Regions from separate parts of the Streptomyces griseoaurantiacus genome, predicted to be linked through region 3. Evidence: riboswitches for the same ligand, from Rfam matches in the RefSeq annotation. Region 3 holds a riboswitch; each other region holds the start of a gene.

Region 1 (4,175 bases), 1.5 Mb from region 3:
CCGCACATGTCAGATGCCCCAGGAGTCGGCAGAGGGGCGGTGACACCCCTGCGGGTGGTCATCGGCCTCTGCCTCGTCGCGCCGTTCGTGGCGATGCTGTGGGTCGGTTCGTACGCCAAGACCGACCCGGTGTTCATCGGCATCCCGTTCTTCTACTGGTACCAGATGCTGTGGGTGCTGATCTCCACCGCGCTGACCATGACCGCCTACAAGCTGTGGCACCTCGACCAGCGCGGCCGGGCCGCCGCCTCCCGTGACGCGTCCGCGGCGTCCGCAGCGTCCTCGGGGGCCCTCGGCACCCCGGCCTCCTCGGACGCCCCGGCGAACCCGAAGGGAGGTGCGGCGGAATGAAGGACGGCGTGAACGGCGTCGCACTCGGCGTCTTCATCTTCTTCTTCGTCGCGGTCACCGCCATCGGGTTCCTCGCGGCCCGCTGGCGCAAGGCCGAGAACGAGCACAGCCTCGACGAGTGGGGCCTGGGCGGACGTTCGTTCGGCACCTGGATCACCTGGTTCCTGCTCGGCGGCGACCTCTACACGGCGTACACCTTCGTGGCCGTGCCCGCCGCGATCTACGCGGCCGGCGCCTCCGGCTTCTTCGCCGTCCCGTACACGATCCTGGTGTACCCGCTGGTCTTCACCTTCCTGCCCCGGCTGTGGTCCGTCAGCCACCGGCACGGGTACGTCACCACCTCCGACTTCGTGCGCGGGCGGTTCGGCTCCAAGGGGCTCTCGCTCGCGGTGGCCGTGACCGGCATCCTCGCCACGATGCCGTACATCGCGCTCCAGCTCGTCGGCATCCAGGCCGTGCTGGACGTGATGGGCGTCGGCGGCGGCGAGAACACCAACTGGTTCGTGAAGGACCTGCCGCTGCTGATCGCCTTCGGCGTCCTGGCCGCGTACACGTACTCCTCCGGGCTGCGGGCCCCCGCGCTGATCGCCTTCGTGAAGGACGCGCTGATCTACATCGTCATCGCGGTGGCGATCATCTACATCCCGATCAAGCTGGGCGGCTTCGACGACATCTTCGCCTCGGCGGGCGAGAAGTTCGCCAAGGCGGGCGCGGGTGGAGTGGTCCCGGCCGCGGGCGGGCAGTGGACGTACGCCACGCTCGCGCTCGGCTCCGCACTGGCGCTGTTCATGTACCCGCACTCGATCACGGCGACGCTGTCCTCGCGCAGCCGCGAGGTGATCCGGCGCAACACCACGATCCTGCCGCTGTACTCGCTGATGCTGGGCCTCCTGGCGCTGCTCGGCTTCATGGCGATCGCGGACGGGATCAGCGTCAAGAACGGCCAGCTCGCCATTCCGCAGCTCTTCGAGAACATGTTCCCCGACTGGTTCGCGGGCGTGGCCTTCGCGGCGATCGGCATCGGCGCGCTGGTGCCGGCGGCGATCATGTCGATCGCCGCGGCGAACCTGTTCACCCGCAACATCTACAAGGACTTCATCAAGCCGGACGCGACGCCGAAGGAGGAGACCCGGGTCTCCAAGATCGTGTCGCTGCTGGTGAAGGTGGGCGCGCTGGTCTTCGTCCTGACGATGGACAAGACGGTGGCGATCAACTTCCAGCTTTTGGGCGGCATCTGGATCCTGCAGACGTTCCCCGCGCTGGTGGGCGGCCTGTTCACCCGCTGGTTCCACCGGTGGGCGCTGCTCGGCGGCTGGGCGGTCGGCATGATCTACGGCACGGTGGCCGCGTACGGGGTGGCCTCGCCGACGCAGAAGCACTTCGGCGGCTCCTCGGACGACATCCCCGGCATCGGGGAGATCGGCTACATCGGCCTGACCGCGTTCGTGCTGAACGTGGTGGTGACGGTGGTCCTGACGTTCGTCCTGCGGGCCGCGAAGGCGCCGGAGGGCATCGACGAGACGGCGGCGGACGACTACACGGCGGACGCGGGCGACCCCGGAGTCGAGCAGGAGCTGCCGGCGGCCACGGCGGGGACCTCGCACTAGGGTCTCCCGTTCGGCGTGTGAAGGCCGCGGCCGCCCCCGGGGGTGGTCGCGGCCTTTCGCGTGCGGCGGCCTCCCGCCAGTGCGCCTCGGGATCACCGGATGCGCAGGGGCGATCGCGCCCGACACAACATGTGGGCCCGTCACCAGCTCTCCGGCACTACATGTATGCTCGGCACCGCTGCCGCCGCAGGGGAATCCGGTGCGAATCCGGAACTGTCCCGCAACGGTGAATCCACGCGTCCGCGCGTAGGGCTGAGTCCGAGGACCTGCCGGCAGTGCGCCCGGCCGTCCGGTCCGGGCGCCCGACGTCCGGGCCTCGTGGAATGGGCCGGGGACGCGACCCGGCGCATCCGTTGCGTCACCGTTGCTCCCTGCCCTCGTCATGGCCCGCGCCGAACGAGGGAGAGCTCCCCATGACCACCGCCCCGGCCGCTCCGGCCCCGGCGATCCCGGCGCCCGAGGAACCCGACGGTCCCGGCGCCGCCCTGCTGCGGACCCTCACCGAACTGAGCGCCGACCTCCCCGACGCCGACCCCGGCCGGGTCGCCGCGGCGGCCCTGCGCGGCCGCTCCCGCCACGCCGGCGAGGAGGAACTGCGGGAACTGGCCACCGAGGCGGCCGCGGGGCTCATCTCCGAGGACCCCGCCCACTCCCGGCTGGCGGCCCGCCTGCTGACGCTCACCATCCGGGCCGAGGCCGCCTCCCAGGGCGTCACGTCCTTCACCTCCTCCGTGGCCGCCGGCCACCGGGAGGGCCTCGTCGCCGACCGGACCGCCGCGTTCGTCCGCCGTCACGCCGCACGGCTGGACGCGCTCGTCGACCCCGACGCCGACGACCGCTTCGGCTACTTCGGCCTGCGCACGCTGCACACCCGCTATCTGCTGCGCCACCCCGTCACCCGCAAGGTGATCGAGACGCCCCAGCACTTCCTGCTGCGCGTCGCCGCGGGCCTCGCCGAGGAGGCGGACCTCGCCGGAGCGGGGGCGGACCGCGCGGTCGAGGAAGTGGCCGCGCTCCACGGCCTGATGAGCCGTCTGGAGTACCTGCCCTCCTCCCCCACCCTGTTCAATTCCGGCACCCGTCACCCCCAGATGTCCTCCTGCTTCCTCCTCGACTCCCCCGAGGACGAACTGGACTCGATCTACTCCCGCTACCACCAGGTCGCCCGTCTCTCCAAGCACGCCGGGGGCATCGGCCTCGCGTACTCGCGGATCCGCTCCCGCGGCGCCCTCATCCGCGGCACCAACGGGCACTCGGGCGGGATCGTGCCGTTCCTGAAGACGCTCGACGCCTCCGTCGCCGCCGTGAACCAGGGCGGCCGGCGCAAGGGGGCGGCCGCCGTCTACCTGGAGACCTGGCACGCGGACATCGAGGAGTTCCTCGAACTGCGCGACAACACGGGCGAGGACGCCCGCCGCACCCACAACCTCAACCTGGCCCACTGGATCCCGGACGAGTTCATGCGCCGGGTCGAGGCCGACGCGCAGTGGTCCCTGTTCTCCCCCTCCGACGTCCCCGGCCTGACCGACCTGTGGGGCGCGGAGTTCGACGCCGCCTACCGGGCCGCGGAGGCCGAGGGGCTCGCGGTGCGCACGCTGCCGGCCCGTGAGCTGTACGGCCGGATGATGCGCACCCTGGCGTCGACCGGAACCGGGTGGATGACCTTCAAGGACACCGCGAACCGCACCGCCAACCAGACCGCGGAGCCCGGGAACGTGATCCACTCCTCCAACCTCTGCACGGAGATCCTGGAGGTCACCGAGGACGGCGAGACGGCCGTCTGCAACCTCGGCTCGATCAATCTCGGCGCGTTCGTGCGGGAGGGGAACACCGCAGACGCGGGCACCGCCGACGGGGGCACCGCCGACGCGGGCACCGCCGGCAGGAGCACCGCCGACGCGGGCATCGACTGGGAGCGGCTCGACGCGACGGTGCGCACCGCCGTCACCTTCCTCGACCGCGTCATCGACCTCAACTTCTATCCGACCGAGGAGGCCGGGCGCTCCAACGCGCGCTGGCGCCCCGTCGGCCTCGGCGTGATGGGCCTCCAGGACGTCCTCTTCCGGCTGCGCCTGCCCTTCGACTCCCCCGAGGCCCGGGCGCTCTCGGCCCGCATCGCCGAACGGCTCATGCTCACCGCCTACGAGACCTCCGCCGAACTCGCCGCGCGCAACGGCCCGCTGCCCGCCTGGGAACGCACCCGCACCGCCCGGGGAG
Region 2 (4,175 bases), 4.8 Mb from region 3:
CGTTCACCCAGGTTGCCTACGGTCCTAGGGCCACTGACGTCCAACAGAAGCCTGGGTAAATGGAACACATCACGCTCCTTCTGGGTATCGTGATTGTCACCGCACTCGTGTTCGATTTCACGAACGGTTTCCACGACACGGCCAACGCGATGGCCACGACCATCTCGACCGGCGCTCTGAGGCCCAAGACGGCGGTGGCCATGTCCGCCGTGCTGAACCTCGTCGGCGCGTTCCTCTCCGTGGAGGTCGCCAAGACGATCTCCGGCGGCATCATCGACGAGGAGGGCCTGCGCACCGAGGTCATCTTCGCCGCCCTCGTCGGCGCGATCCTGTGGAATCTGCTGACCTGGCTGCTGGGTCTGCCCTCCAGTTCCTCCCACGCACTGTTCGGCGGTCTGATCGGCGCGGCGGTCATGTCGGCCGGCTGGTCCTCGGTGAACGGTTCGACCGTCGTCACCAAGGTCCTCATCCCCGCGGTCGCCGCGCCGGTCGTCGCCGGTCTGGCCGCGATGCTCGCCACCCGGCTCACGTACGCCATCGGCGACCGGGCCGACCGGAAGGCCACCGCGAAGGGCTACCGGGCCGGGCAGATCGCCTCGGCCGGGCTGGTCTCCCTCGCGCACGGCACCAACGACGCGCAGAAGACCATGGGCATCATCACCCTCGCCCTCGTCACCGGCGGCGTCCTCTCCCCCGGCTCCAACCCGCCGATGTGGGTCATCCTCTCGGCGGGCACGGCGATAGCGCTCGGCACCTACCTCGGCGGCTGGCGGATCATCCGCACCCTCGGCAAGGGGCTGACCGACCTGGCACCGCCGCAGGGTTTCGCCGCGCAGACCAGTGCGGCGACGGCGATCCTCGCCTCCTCCCACATCGGCTTCTCGCTCTCCACCACCCAGGTCTGCTCGGGCGCGGTGATGGGCTCGGGGCTCGGCCGCCGGGGCGGGGTGGTCCGCTGGTCCACCGCGACCCGCATGCTGGTCGCCTGGTGCCTGACGCTGCCGGCGGCGGGTCTGGTCGGAGCCGGGGCCGAGGTGCTCACCAAGCAGGGCACGTGGGGCACGGTCGTGACCGGCGCGCTGCTGCTCGCCGGTTCGGGCACGATCTGGGTGCTGTCCCGGCGCAAGCCGGTGACCGTGGACAACGTCAACGACCTCGACGGCGTCGGGGACATCGACGCCGCCGAGGCCGACGGGGGTGTCCCCGCCGAGTCCCCGGGCGTCGTGACCGCGGCCATCGCCGCGGTGGCGCCGCCGCCGGCGGGCCCACTCGTCGAGGCGGACACCGCCGGAACGGCCGGGGCCAACACGCCGGTTGTAGAACTGCAGGCCACCATCCCCGCCCCGGACACCGGGTCCGCGGCGGAACCGACTCGTCCCGCCGCGGTGTGAGGAACGGACAGATGAAGATCGACTGGGCAGCACTCGGATCAGTGTTCGGGGTCTCGCTCGTGGTGACGGTGGGACTGGTGGGCCTGTTCACGCTCGGCATCGTCGGGCTCACGAAGAAGGAGTCCGCGCGCGGCGGGAGCGCCGTGCTCGCCGCCACGGGGGCCTACGCGTGCTTCGCCGCGTGCGCGGCCGCGGTGGCGTACGGGATCCATCTGATCGTGGTCTGACGCGTCGTGACCTGACGGCGTGAAGGGCGCGCGCGGGGGTGGGAGCGGCTTCGACCGCCCCCACCCCCCTTTCGCGCGCCCGGAAACGCGCGTGTGGGACTCCGCACAGCAGGTCAAGGCCAGGTTGACTGAGGTCGGGGGGCGTGGTGAACTGCCGAAGCCAATGCGGCGGCAGGAGAGGAAGTCCGGTGTGAATCCGGCGCGGTCCCGCCACTGTCACCGGGGTAGCCATCCCGGGAGCCAGGAACTCTCACCGCCCATCTCGTCGAACCAGGGCGTGGACACCCTGAGTGAGGACACTTCGCCATGCGCGGCTGCCGACCGAGGTTCACCAGCGACAACCTGACCGATCCCACGGCCGGTTGACCCCGTGGGTGCCGAACGCCTCCACGCGTACGGCGCCACCGCCGGCCTCCTCGGTGACCTGCTCCTCGGCGATCCCCGCCGCGGGCATCCCGTCGCCGTGTTCGGGCGGGCCGCGGCAGCCGTGGAGCGCGTGCTGTGGCGTGACCACCGAGGCTGGGGCGCACTGCACACCCTCGTGTGCGCCGGTGGTGCCACCGCGCTCGGGGCTCTTGCCGTACGCGCCGTACGCCACTCCCCCGCCGCCTCCCTCGCCCTGACCGCGAGCGCCACCTGGGCGGTCCTCGGCGGCACCTCGCTCATCCGCGAGGCGCGGGCCGTCGGACGGGCGCTGGAGAGCGGTGACGTGGACGCCGCACGGGCGCGGCTGCCGCACCTGTGCGGGCGCGACCCGCAGGCCCTGGACGCCGAGGGGATCGCCCGGGCCGTCGTGGAGTCCGTCGCCGAGAACACCTCCGACGCCGTCGTGGGCGCCCTCGTCTGGGGCGCCGTCGCCGGGGTGCCCGGACTGCTCGGCTTCCGGGCCGTCAACACCCTGGACGCCATGGTGGGCCACCGCTCCGTGCGCCATCTGCGGTTCGGCTGGGCCTCCGCGCGCCTGGACGACCTCGCCGGCGCGCCCGGGGCACGGCTCACCGCCGTCCTCGCGGCCGCCGCCGGACCGGACCCCCGGGGCGCGGTACGGGCCTGGCGGGCGGATGCGCACCGCCATCCGAGCCCCAACGCCGGTCCCGTGGAGGCCTCCTTCGCGGGGGCGCTCGGGGTGCGGCTGGGCGGGACCCTGTCGTACGGGGGGCGTGTGGAGCACCGCCCGGTGCTCAACGGTGCCGGGCGCGCCGTGCGGGTGGGGGACATCGAGCGGGCGGCACGGCTCTCGCGGCGGGTCGGCTGGCTCGCGCTGGGCGTGTGCGCGGGCGTCCGGCTCGCCTGCGCGGGCGGGAGGCGCGCCGGCGCGCCCCGGACGAAGGGACGTACGTCATGAGCGGCGGGACCGAACGGCCGAGGGGCGGCGGGCTGCTCGTCGCCGGCACCACCTCCGACGCGGGGAAGAGCGTCGTCACCGCCGGGATCTGCCGGTGGCTGGCGCGGCAGGGCGTGAAGGTGGCGCCGTTCAAGGCGCAGAACATGTCCCTCAACTCCTTCGTCACACGGGGGGGCGCCGAGATCGGGCGGGCGCAGGCCATGCAGGCGCAGGCCTGCCGGATCGAGCCGACCGCGCTGATGAACCCGGTGCTGCTCAAGCCGGGCGGCGAGCGGAGCAGCCAGGTGGTGCTGCTAGGCAGGCCGGTCGGCGAGATGAGCGCCCGCGGCTACCACGGCGGCCGGCAGCGGGAGTTGCTCTCCGTCGTGCTCGACGCGCTGGCCGAACTGCGCGCCACTCACGACGCGGTGATCTGCGAGGGCGCGGGCAGCCCCGCCGAGATCAACCTGCGCCGGACCGACATCGTCAACATGGGGATCGCGCGGAACGCGAAGCTGCCCGTGCTCGTCGTGGGCGACATCGACCGGGGCGGCGTCTTCGCCTCCTTCTTCGGCACGGTCGCCCTGCTCTCCCGCAAGGACCAGGAGCTGGTCGCCGGGTTCCTCGTGAACAAGTTCCGGGGCGACGTCTCGCTGCTGGAGCCGGGCCTGGACATGCTGCACGGTCTCACCGGCCGCTCCACGTACGGCGTGCTGCCGTTCCGGCACGGCCTGGGCATCGACGAGGAGGACGGCATGGGGGTCCCCCCTGCTCGAACGAAGGTGAGAGCGGGGGGGAGGATCTCGCTGCGCGGGACCGTACGGGAGTCGGACACCGCGCCGCCGGTGGGCGAGGACGTGCTGCGGGTGGCGGTGTGCGCCCTGCCGCTGATGTCCAACTTCACGGACGTCGACGCGCTCGCGGCCGAACCCGGTGTGCTGGTGCGCTTCGTGGACCGGCCGGAGGAACTGGCCGACGCCGACCTCGTCATCGTGCCCGGCACGCGCGGCACCGTCCGGGCCCTGGAGTGGCTGCGGGAGCGGGGGCTCGCCGACGCCCTGCGGCGCAGGGCCGCCGAGGGGCGGCCGGTCCTCGGGATCTGCGGCGGCTTCCAGATCCTCGGCGAGCAGATCGAGGACGAGGTCGAGTCGCGCGCCGGGCGCGTGGACGGCCTCGGGCTGCTGCCCGTGCGCGTCCGCTTCGCCCGGGAGAAGACCCTCGCCCGGCCCGTCG
Region 3 (4,175 bases):
CGTCCCCGCGGAACCCGGCGCGCGGGTCGCCCAGTTCACGGCGATCAGCTTCGACGTCTCGGCCCAGGAGGTCCTCTCGGCGCTCCTGGACGGCAAGACCCTCGTCATCCCGGACGAGGAGACCCGGCGGGACCCGGAGGCCTTCGTGACCTGGCTCGGGGAGCAGCGGATCACCGAGCTGTACGCGCCGACCATGCTCCTCGACGCCCTGGGCGAGGCCGTGGCGGAGCGGGGCACCCCACTGCCGCGGCTCCGGCACGTCGCCCAGGCCGGCGAGGCCCTCGTCCTCGGTGAGCGGGTCCGCGAGCTGTGCGGGGAGCCCGGCACGGTGCTGCACAACCACTACGGCCCGTCCGAGACCCATGTGGTGACCGCCCACACCCTGCCCGGTGACCGGGAGACCTGGCCCCGGGGCGCCGCGCCCCTCGGCCGCCCGGTGTGGAACACCCGCGTCCACGTCCTCGACGCGGCCCTGCGGCCCGTCCCGGTGGGTGTCGCGGGGGAACTCTACGTCTCCGGCGCCCCACTGGCCCGCGGCTACCACGCACGTCCGGCGCTGACCGCGCAGCGGTTCGTGGCCAGTCCGTTCTCCCCGGGGGAACGGATGTACCGCACCGGCGACCTCGCCCGCTGGACCACGGACGGGGAGCTGGAGTACCTGGGCCGCACCGACGACCAGGTGAAGGTGCGCGGCTTCCGGATCGAGCTGGGCGAGGTCGAGGCCGCGCTGGCCGCGCATCCGTCCGTGGCCCGGGCGGCGGCGGTGGTGCGGGAGGACCGCCCCGGCGACCGGCGACTCGTCGGCTACCTCGTCCCCGCCGACCGCACGGACGGCATCGACACCGCCGGCCTGCGCGCCCACCTCGGTGCCCGGCTGCCGGAACACATGGTGCCCTCCGCGCTGGTGGTTCTGGAGAGCCTGCCGCTGACGGCGAACGGGAAGCTGGACCGGCGGGAGCTGCCCGCGCCGGATCACACGGCGTCCGCCGCGGGCCGGCGGCCCTCCACGGTCCAGGAGGAGATCCTGTGCCGCGTCTTCGCCGAGGAGCTGAACGTGCCGCACATCGGCGTCACGGACAACTTCTTCGAACGCGGGGGTCATTCGCTCCTGGCGGTCAGGCTGGTGCGCCGCATCCGCGCGGTCATGGGCGTCGACGTCTCCGTCCAGACCCTGATGGAATCACCCAGCGTCGAGGGACTCGCCCACCGGCTGAGCCTTCCCGCGACGGACGAGTCGCTCCGCACCCTGCTCCCCATCAGGACGCACGGCAGCCGGCCGCCCCTCTTCTGCGTGCACCCGCGCTCCGGGCTGAGTTGGTGCTTCGCCCCGCTGGCCGCCTTCGTTCCCCCCGAGGTCCCCCTGTACGGCCTGCAGGCCCGCGACGCCGACGCCTCGGGTGAACTGCCGGGCTCCATCCGGGAGATGGCCGAGGAGTACGTCGCGGAACTGCGGACCGTGCGGCCCTCGGGCCCGTACCATCTGCTGGGCTGGTCGATGGGCGGCCGGGTGGCCCACGAGATGGCCGTGCAACTGCGGGAGGACGGCCAGGAGGTGGCCCTCGTCATCATGGGAGGCTACGCGCCCGCGCCCGAGGACACCCCCGGCACGGACGAGGCCGTCAAGGAGTCCGCGGAACTGCTGCGCCGCGCGATGTACGAGCGCGCCGGACTCGACCCCGACGCCCCGGCCGAGGAGTCGGACACCCTCGACGAGGCACCCGACCTCCGCGACCTCGCCGGACTCCCGGACCACTTCCGTGCCGAGATCTCCAAGGACGAGGCCGCCGTCCGGGCGAGGATCATCGCCAACAACACCCGCGTCTACGTCGGCCACCGCCCCCGCGTGTTCGACGGCGACGTCCTCTTCCTCTCGTCCGAGGAACTCGAGGACGGCTGGGGCCGGGCCATGTGGCAGCCCTACACCACCGGCCGCATCAGCGAGGCCCGACTGCCGTGCACGCACGACGAGATGGCCGATCCCCCCATGCTCCCGCTGCTGTGGAACGCCGTCGCCGCATGGCTGCCCACGACAGACGGTGACCGTAAGGAAGAACCCCCCACCACCCCCGGGGCGAAGGACAGGAGCGAAGGATGACGAACCCCTTCGAGGACGAGGACGCCGACTACCTCGTGCTGAGGAACGAGGAGGGCCAGTACTCGCTGTGGCCCACCTTCGTCGACGTGCCGGACGGCTGGGAGCCCGTCTTCGGCGAGGCGCCACGTCAGGCGTGCCTCGACCACATCGAGGAGAACTGGACGGACATGCGGCCCAAGAGCCTGGTGGACGCCATGACCACCGACTGAGCGCGCCCCGGGAGCCGGTGGCGGGGACCGACGCCCCGCCGCCGGCTCCCGCCGCGGAACGTGCCGTCCAGGACCGCCGGTGCACGACTCCGCCCGGCAGAGAGGAAGATCACGCCGGACGGGGCGGTCTTGGCCGTGTCCGCGTCACGCGGTACGGTCTGTCCGAATCGACGACGGCGAGACGGAAGCCGGTGGGAATCCGGCACGGTCGCGCCACTGTATGCGGGCCTCCCCCGAGGAGCGCCCGTGAGTCAGACCCGTGGCCGTCGTCCTGTGCACCACCGAGATGGGACGCGAACTCCCAGAGGAGGTCCTGCCATGGGGCAGACCGTCGCCCAGCCGACAGCCACCACCCCCGCCGTTCCCGCCACGCTGCCGCTCAGGGCGATAGCTCCCTGGGCGGTCTTCTTCGGCATCCTGATGCTCGTCCTGCTCTACTTCGTCGGCGCCGAGCAGGGCGCCACCTCCGTGTTCAACGGCACGGACGTCCACGAGTGGGTGCACGACGCCCGCCACCTGCTCGGCTTCCCCTGCCACTGAGCCGGGGGACAGCACCCGCCCATGAACTCCGCGACCGTACGGAACCTCCTCGTGCGGGGCATGCTCGCCGGTCTCGCCGCCGGCGTACTCGCCCTGCTCGTGGCCTACTTCCTCGGCGAACCGGACGTCGACAAGGCGATCGCCTTCGAGCACGTCCCCGCCCACACACACGCCCACGAACACGACACGGAGGTCTTCTCCCGCTCCCTGCAGTCCACCGCCGGCCTCGCCACCGGCGTCCTCGTCTACGGGGTCGCCTTCGGCGGCATCGCCGCGCTCGCGTACTGCTACGCGCTCGGCCGGGTCGGCCGCCTCACCCCGCGGGCGACGGCGCTGCTGCTTTCCGGCTGCGCCCTGCTCGCCGTCTACGTCGTGCCGTTCCTGAAGTACCCGGCCAACCCGCCCTCCGTCGGCGAAGCCGACACCATCGGCAGGCGGACCGGCCTGTACTTCCTGATGATGCTGCTCAGCGTGCTCCTCGCGATCGGCGCGACCCTCCTCGGCAAGCGCCTGGCACCCCGCCTGGGCACCTGGTGGGCCACGGTCACCGCCGTGGCCGCGTTCGCCGCCGTGATCGGCATGGCCTACGCGTTCCTGCCCGCCGTCAACGAGGTGCCGAGCCACTTCCCGGCCACCCTGCTGTGGCGGTTCCGGCTCTCCGCCCTGGCCATCCAGTCCACCCTGTGGGCAGGCTTCGGCCTGCTCTTCGGTGAACTGGCGGAACGCCTGCTCGACCCACGGCCGGCGGCAGCGCGCGCTCGCGCGGTTCCCGCCGCACGCTGAAACCCGCCCGCACGCCGGGAACCCCGGCGTGCGGGCGGGACACCCTCCGCAGGCCCGGCGGACGCGCGGCCCTCACCCCCGGTCGGCGTCCGACGGCGTCAACGGGCGGCCCAGCCGCACGTTCCAGCGGCCCGCCCGGCCGCTGAGCTCGGTCAGGGTGAGCGGCGGCACGTCGAGGCGCCAGAACGCGGCGGCGGGCGCCGACAGCGCGCCCGCGACCGCCGCCCGCACCACCTCCGGCTCCACCACCGCGAGCGTACGGCCCGCACCGTCCCGCTCCTCCTCCAGCCACCGCGCCACCCTCGCGCACAGGCCCTCCACGCTCTCGCCACCGTGCGGCGCGCTGCCCGGGTCCGCCAGCCAGCGGGCCATCGCCTCCGGCTCGGCGGCCGCCACCTCCTCCAGCGCACGGCCCCGCCAGCGGCCCACGTCCAGCCCGGCCAGCTCCGCCGCCGCCACGCCCTCCAGGCCCAGCGCGGCCGCCGTCCCCCGGCAGCGCGCGCTCGGGGACAGAAGCACCCGGGCGGGCGCGGGCAGCACACCGGCGG
Region 4 (4,175 bases), 6.1 Mb from region 3:
GTCGGTGCCGCGCCGGGCGTCCCGGCGCATCAGCCACAGGAAGAAGGGGCCACCGCACAGGGCCGTGAGCACGCCGACGGGTATCTCCATCGGTGCGGCGATCGTCCGTGCGGCGATGTCGGCCCAGACGAGGAAGACCGCTCCGGCGAGTGCCGCCGTCGGCAGGACCCGGCGGTGGTCGCCGCCGACGAACAGGCGCACGATGTGGGGCGTCATCAGGCCGACGAACCCGATCGGACCGGCCGCCGCGACAAGGACGCCCGTGACGAGGGAGAGCAGGACGAACAGATGGGCGCGGAAGCGGGCCACGTCCAGTCCCAGCGTGGTGGCGGCCTCCTCGCCGGCCAGCAGGAGGTTCAGGTTGCGGGCCTGCGCCATGAGGACGCCGATGCCGAGCAGCAGGGCGGTGCTCGGCAGCCACAGCGTGCCCCAGCCGACCCCGCCGAGTCCGCCGAGGGTCCAGGCGAGGACCGCGCGGGTCTCGTTGCCCCGGTCGGTGGTGAGGAGCAGCAGATCGAGGACCGCGGTGAGCATCGCCGCGATCGCCACCCCGGACAGCACCAGCCGCGAGGAGGTGATGCGTCCGCCGGTGCGGGCGGTGGCGTACACGAGCAGGAGCGCGCCCAGGGCGCCCCCGAAGGCGGCCATCGGCAGGGAGGCGGCTCCGAAGAGGGTGAACCCGAACACGAGTACCGAGACCGCGCCGAGCGACGCCCCGGAGGAGACGCCGAGCAGGTACGGCTCGGCGAGCGGATTGCGCACCAGCGCCTGCAGAGCGGTGCCGATCACCGCGAGGCCCGCGCCGGTGACCGCGCCGAGCAGCACCCGCGGCGCCCGCACGTCCAGCACGATGGTCTCCCGCGCCCGGGACCAGTCCGGCTCCCGCCAGTCGGCGCCCAGCGAGTGCGTCACGATGCCCCACACCTGGCCCGGCGGTACGTGCACGGAGCCGATCGCGAGGCCCGCCGTGACGGAGACGAGGAGCAGGGCGGTGAGCACCAGCGACGTGACGGCCGGACGCGTACGGCGGCCCGCGCCCGGCCCGGTGGTCCGCCGCCGTACCGTCCGTTCGACGGGCGTGCCGGTGGCTGCCCGGGTCACCGGAAGCTCTCCGGGTGCAGTCCTCGGGCCAGGTCGTCGACCGCGTAGGCGGAGCGGACGCCGACCAGGGTGGCGGTCAGGGGCAGGACGACGAACCGCTTGTTCCTGATGGCGGGTACGTCGGCGAGCGCGGGCCGGGAGAGGAGGAACTCCTTCTTCTCCTCGACGCTTCCGGCACCGGCGTAGTCGTAGAGGGCGATGACCTCCGGCCGGCGCTCGACGACCTGCTCCCAGGAGACGTCACCGAAGACGTCGTCCAGGTCGGCGAAGACGTTCCTGCCACCGGCCAGCCGGATCAGTTCCGTGCCCAGGCTCCTGCCGCCCGCGGTGAAGGCGCTCCTGTCGCCGCTGTCGTAGACGAAGACGGGCACCTCGTGTGCACCCTCGACCTCGGCGGCGGCTTTGCCGACGCGGTCCCGCAGATCCTCGACCAATTTGCCGGCCCGGTCCGGGACACCGAAGATCCTGCCGATGGTGCGGATCTCCTCGTAGGTGTCCTTCATCGTCACCCGCTTCCTGCCGCAGTACTCGCGGTTGAGGTAGGTGTCGATGCCGGCGTCGGCGAACGCCGTGCGGGAGCGGCCCTCGTTCTTCGCGAAGGCACTGCCGTAGCCGCCGTAGACGAAGTCGGGTTCGGCGTCCAGGATCCTCTCGAACGACGGCTCCCTCTTCGCCAGTTCGGGTATCGCCTCGTACGCCTTCCGCAGTTCGGGCAGGACGGGGGAGTCGGGGAAGGCCGTGCCGACCATGCGGTTCTTCAGGCCGAGGGCGAGCATGAGTTCCGCCGGGTGCTGGTGGATGGTGACCGCCCGGGACGGCGGCCTGTCGTACGTCGTCCTGACGCCGCAGTTGTCGATGGTGACCGGGAAGCCCGCGGGCACGGCCGCGGTGGCCTCCGCGTCCGCGCCGCCCTCGTCGGACGCACCGCAGCCGGTGGTCAGCAGTACGGACGAGAGCGCCACGGCGGCGGCCGCGGCGCGAAGGAACCCGCGTGTGCGGGCAGGGGTGATCGACTGGGACACGTAAAGCCTCCTGGAGTCCGCGCTCCTCGGATCGGGCCCGCGACGGACCAGTGTCCTGACTCCCGGATCGGCGCTTCCTCCGCCTTCCCGCGCGGCGCGCAGTGGCATGTCGGAGGGGCGCTCCCCGGTCACAGTGGCGGGACCGTGCCGGATTCGCACCGGCTTCCTGTCTCCCGTCGCGGCGATGACCTGGCGATCCTACGGTCCGCCCGGCCGACGGCGAAAGGGCGTGCGGATCGGCGCTCCCGCACGCGGCCTCGCCACTCCATGACCTTCGCTCACCAGGGAGAGCACCGCCCCGTCGTCCTCGGCCTCGACGGTCGCCTTCGGGATCCAGTCCTGTGCCGCACGCCGCCGCCGCGCTTCACCCATGCGGACATCGCGGAGAGGGGTGCCGCAACGATGATCTTGCCGGTGTTCTCGCCGTGCAGCATGCCCAGGAACGCGTCCACGATGTGCTCGAAGCCGTCGACCACCGTCTCGTCCGAAGCGAGCCGTCCCGCTCTCGTGGAGCGGCCGTTTCCGGGGCCGGCATCGGCTCGGCATCTCCCGGTCATTCGGCGCCGTACGGCTCCCGCCGGCGATAGAGGTCGCGCAGCAGGGCGATCTCGGCGCCGTGATGGATCAACTCCCTGTTGACGTGCAGGACTCGGTTCTCCATGGGCCACCGTTCGGGACCCGCCGTGGGCGGACCGTCCAGGTCGGCGTCCGAGAGCTCGCGGACTCCCGCGTTCCATCTCCCGTACATCTCATCGAGCTGTCGCAGCGCCTCGTCGGCGGTACCCGCATAGGCGAACGGCCGGGAATCGAGGTCCTGGCCGCCGAAGTACCATCCGACCCGATGGCCCAGGCAGGAGACGATGAGGTGCGCCAGCCGCCAGGCGATCGTGGTCACCGGCGCGGGCACGGGGGCAGGGGACGCGGAGTCCATCGTCCATTCCCCCGCCCCGTCCGGCATCGGTGCGGACGTCGTGCCACGGGGGCGGATGCTCCAGCAGTCGCGTACCGGCTCCCAGAAGTACTCCTCGTCGGTAAGACCCTCCAGCCGTGGCCGCAGGTTCTTGGTCCAGTACCAGTCCAACTGGTCCGCGAGTCGCTCGCTTCTCGTCATTTCCGCACACTACAGAGGGCGGAGACTCGGCTGTGCCCCTACGCCGGTGCATGGCTGCTCACTGTCACTGTCAAATCGAGGAGCTCGACGGGCACGCGCCCGCGGGCTCAGAGGAGGGCGCCGCCGGAGACCTCGATGCGCTGGGCGGTGACCCAGCGCAGGCCCTCGGAGGCCAGCGTGGCGATGGCGTCGCCGATCTCCTCGGGTTCGCCGACGCGGCCGAGCGCCGTCTGTCCGGCCAGGGCCCGGCGCATCCCGGCGTCGTCCCGCATCGCCCCACCGTTGAAGTCGGTGGCGGTCGGTCCCGGGGCGAGGGAGTTGACCCGGATGCCGTGCGGCCCGAGTTCCGCGGCGAGGGTGCGGCTCAGGGCCTCCACGGCGGCCTTCGAGGCGGAGTAGACAGAGGTGGCGGGGCTGGTGTGGCGGGTCAGCGACGTCGAGACGTTGATGACGTGGCCGCCCTGCGCCAGCAGCGGCACGAGGGCCTGGACGAGGAAGAACGTGCCCCGCACATTGGTGCGCCCATCACCGTGTCGAAGTCCTCGGTCGTGACGTCCTCCAGCGGTCCGAAGATTCCCACTCCCGCGTTGTTGACCAGGACGTCGAGCCGCGAGGCACCCCAGCGTTCCAGCCACTCGCGCAGCGCCGAGGTGAAGGCCGGGAAGGAGGACACGTCGCTGAGATCCAGCCGGAGAACAGCGGCGGTCCCGCCCGCCGCCCGCACCTGTTCCACCGTCTTCCCGGCGCCGGCGGTATCGCCGCGGTGGGTGACGAGGACCCGCATCCCGCGCGCGGCCAGGGCGACGGCCGCGCTGCGACCGAGGCCGCGATTCGCACCGGTCACCAGAGCGATCCTGTCGGTCGTCATGAGCTGTCTCCTCCATCGCGAACCACCGGAGCGAGGCCACCGGAAGGGGCCGAGCACCTTGAACAGCGAGGCG

Evidence for each region. A riboswitch is a leader RNA that binds a small molecule or an ion and turns the genes downstream of it on or off. The one in region 3 is predicted to bind cobalamin.
Region 1: linked by a shared signal. The riboswitch ahead of OHB09_RS22085 (ribonucleoside-diphosphate reductase subunit alpha) and the one ahead of OHB09_RS28460 (CbtB domain-containing protein) in region 3 are both predicted to bind cobalamin.
Region 2: linked by a shared signal. The riboswitch ahead of OHB09_RS07300 (cobalamin biosynthesis protein) and the one ahead of OHB09_RS28460 (CbtB domain-containing protein) in region 3 are both predicted to bind cobalamin.
Region 4: linked by a shared signal. The riboswitch ahead of OHB09_RS01740 (ABC transporter substrate-binding protein) and the one ahead of OHB09_RS28460 (CbtB domain-containing protein) in region 3 are both predicted to bind cobalamin.

Annotation. Positions count from the first base shown of each region.
Region 1 covers NZ_CP108326.1:4,934,633-4,938,807, reverse strand. The annotation lists partial or broken gene OHB09_RS22095 (DUF3311 domain-containing protein) at 7-264, shown strand; gene mctP (monocarboxylate uptake permease MctP) at 348-1,958, shown strand; cobalamin riboswitch at 2,118-2,246, shown strand; gene OHB09_RS22085 (ribonucleoside-diphosphate reductase subunit alpha) at 2,372-4,175, shown strand, end outside.
Region 2 covers NZ_CP108326.1:1,606,629-1,610,803, forward strand. The annotation lists gene OHB09_RS07290 (inorganic phosphate transporter) at 60-1,391, shown strand; gene OHB09_RS07295 (hypothetical protein) at 1,403-1,618, shown strand; cobalamin riboswitch at 1,748-1,888, shown strand; gene OHB09_RS07300 (cobalamin biosynthesis protein) at 1,989-2,963, shown strand; gene OHB09_RS07305 (cobyric acid synthase) at 2,960-4,175, shown strand, end outside.
Region 3 covers NZ_CP108326.1:6,446,004-6,450,178, forward strand. The annotation lists gene OHB09_RS28450 (non-ribosomal peptide synthetase) at 1-2,095, shown strand, start outside; gene OHB09_RS28455 (MbtH family protein) at 2,092-2,304, shown strand; cobalamin riboswitch at 2,442-2,587, shown strand; gene OHB09_RS28460 (CbtB domain-containing protein) at 2,623-2,844, shown strand; gene OHB09_RS28465 (CbtA family protein) at 2,866-3,627, shown strand; gene OHB09_RS28470 (histidine phosphatase family protein) at 3,700-4,175, opposite strand, start outside.
Region 4 covers NZ_CP108326.1:389,331-393,505, reverse strand. The annotation lists gene OHB09_RS01745 (FecCD family ABC transporter permease) at 1-1,101, opposite strand, end outside; gene OHB09_RS01740 (ABC transporter substrate-binding protein) at 1,098-2,123, opposite strand; cobalamin riboswitch at 2,172-2,292, opposite strand; partial or broken gene OHB09_RS01735 (LysR family transcriptional regulator) at 2,382-2,471, opposite strand; partial or broken gene OHB09_RS01730 (NADP-dependent oxidoreductase) at 2,522-2,629, opposite strand; gene OHB09_RS01725 (DinB family protein) at 2,677-3,234, opposite strand; partial or broken gene OHB09_RS01720 (SDR family NAD(P)-dependent oxidoreductase) at 3,342-4,102, opposite strand.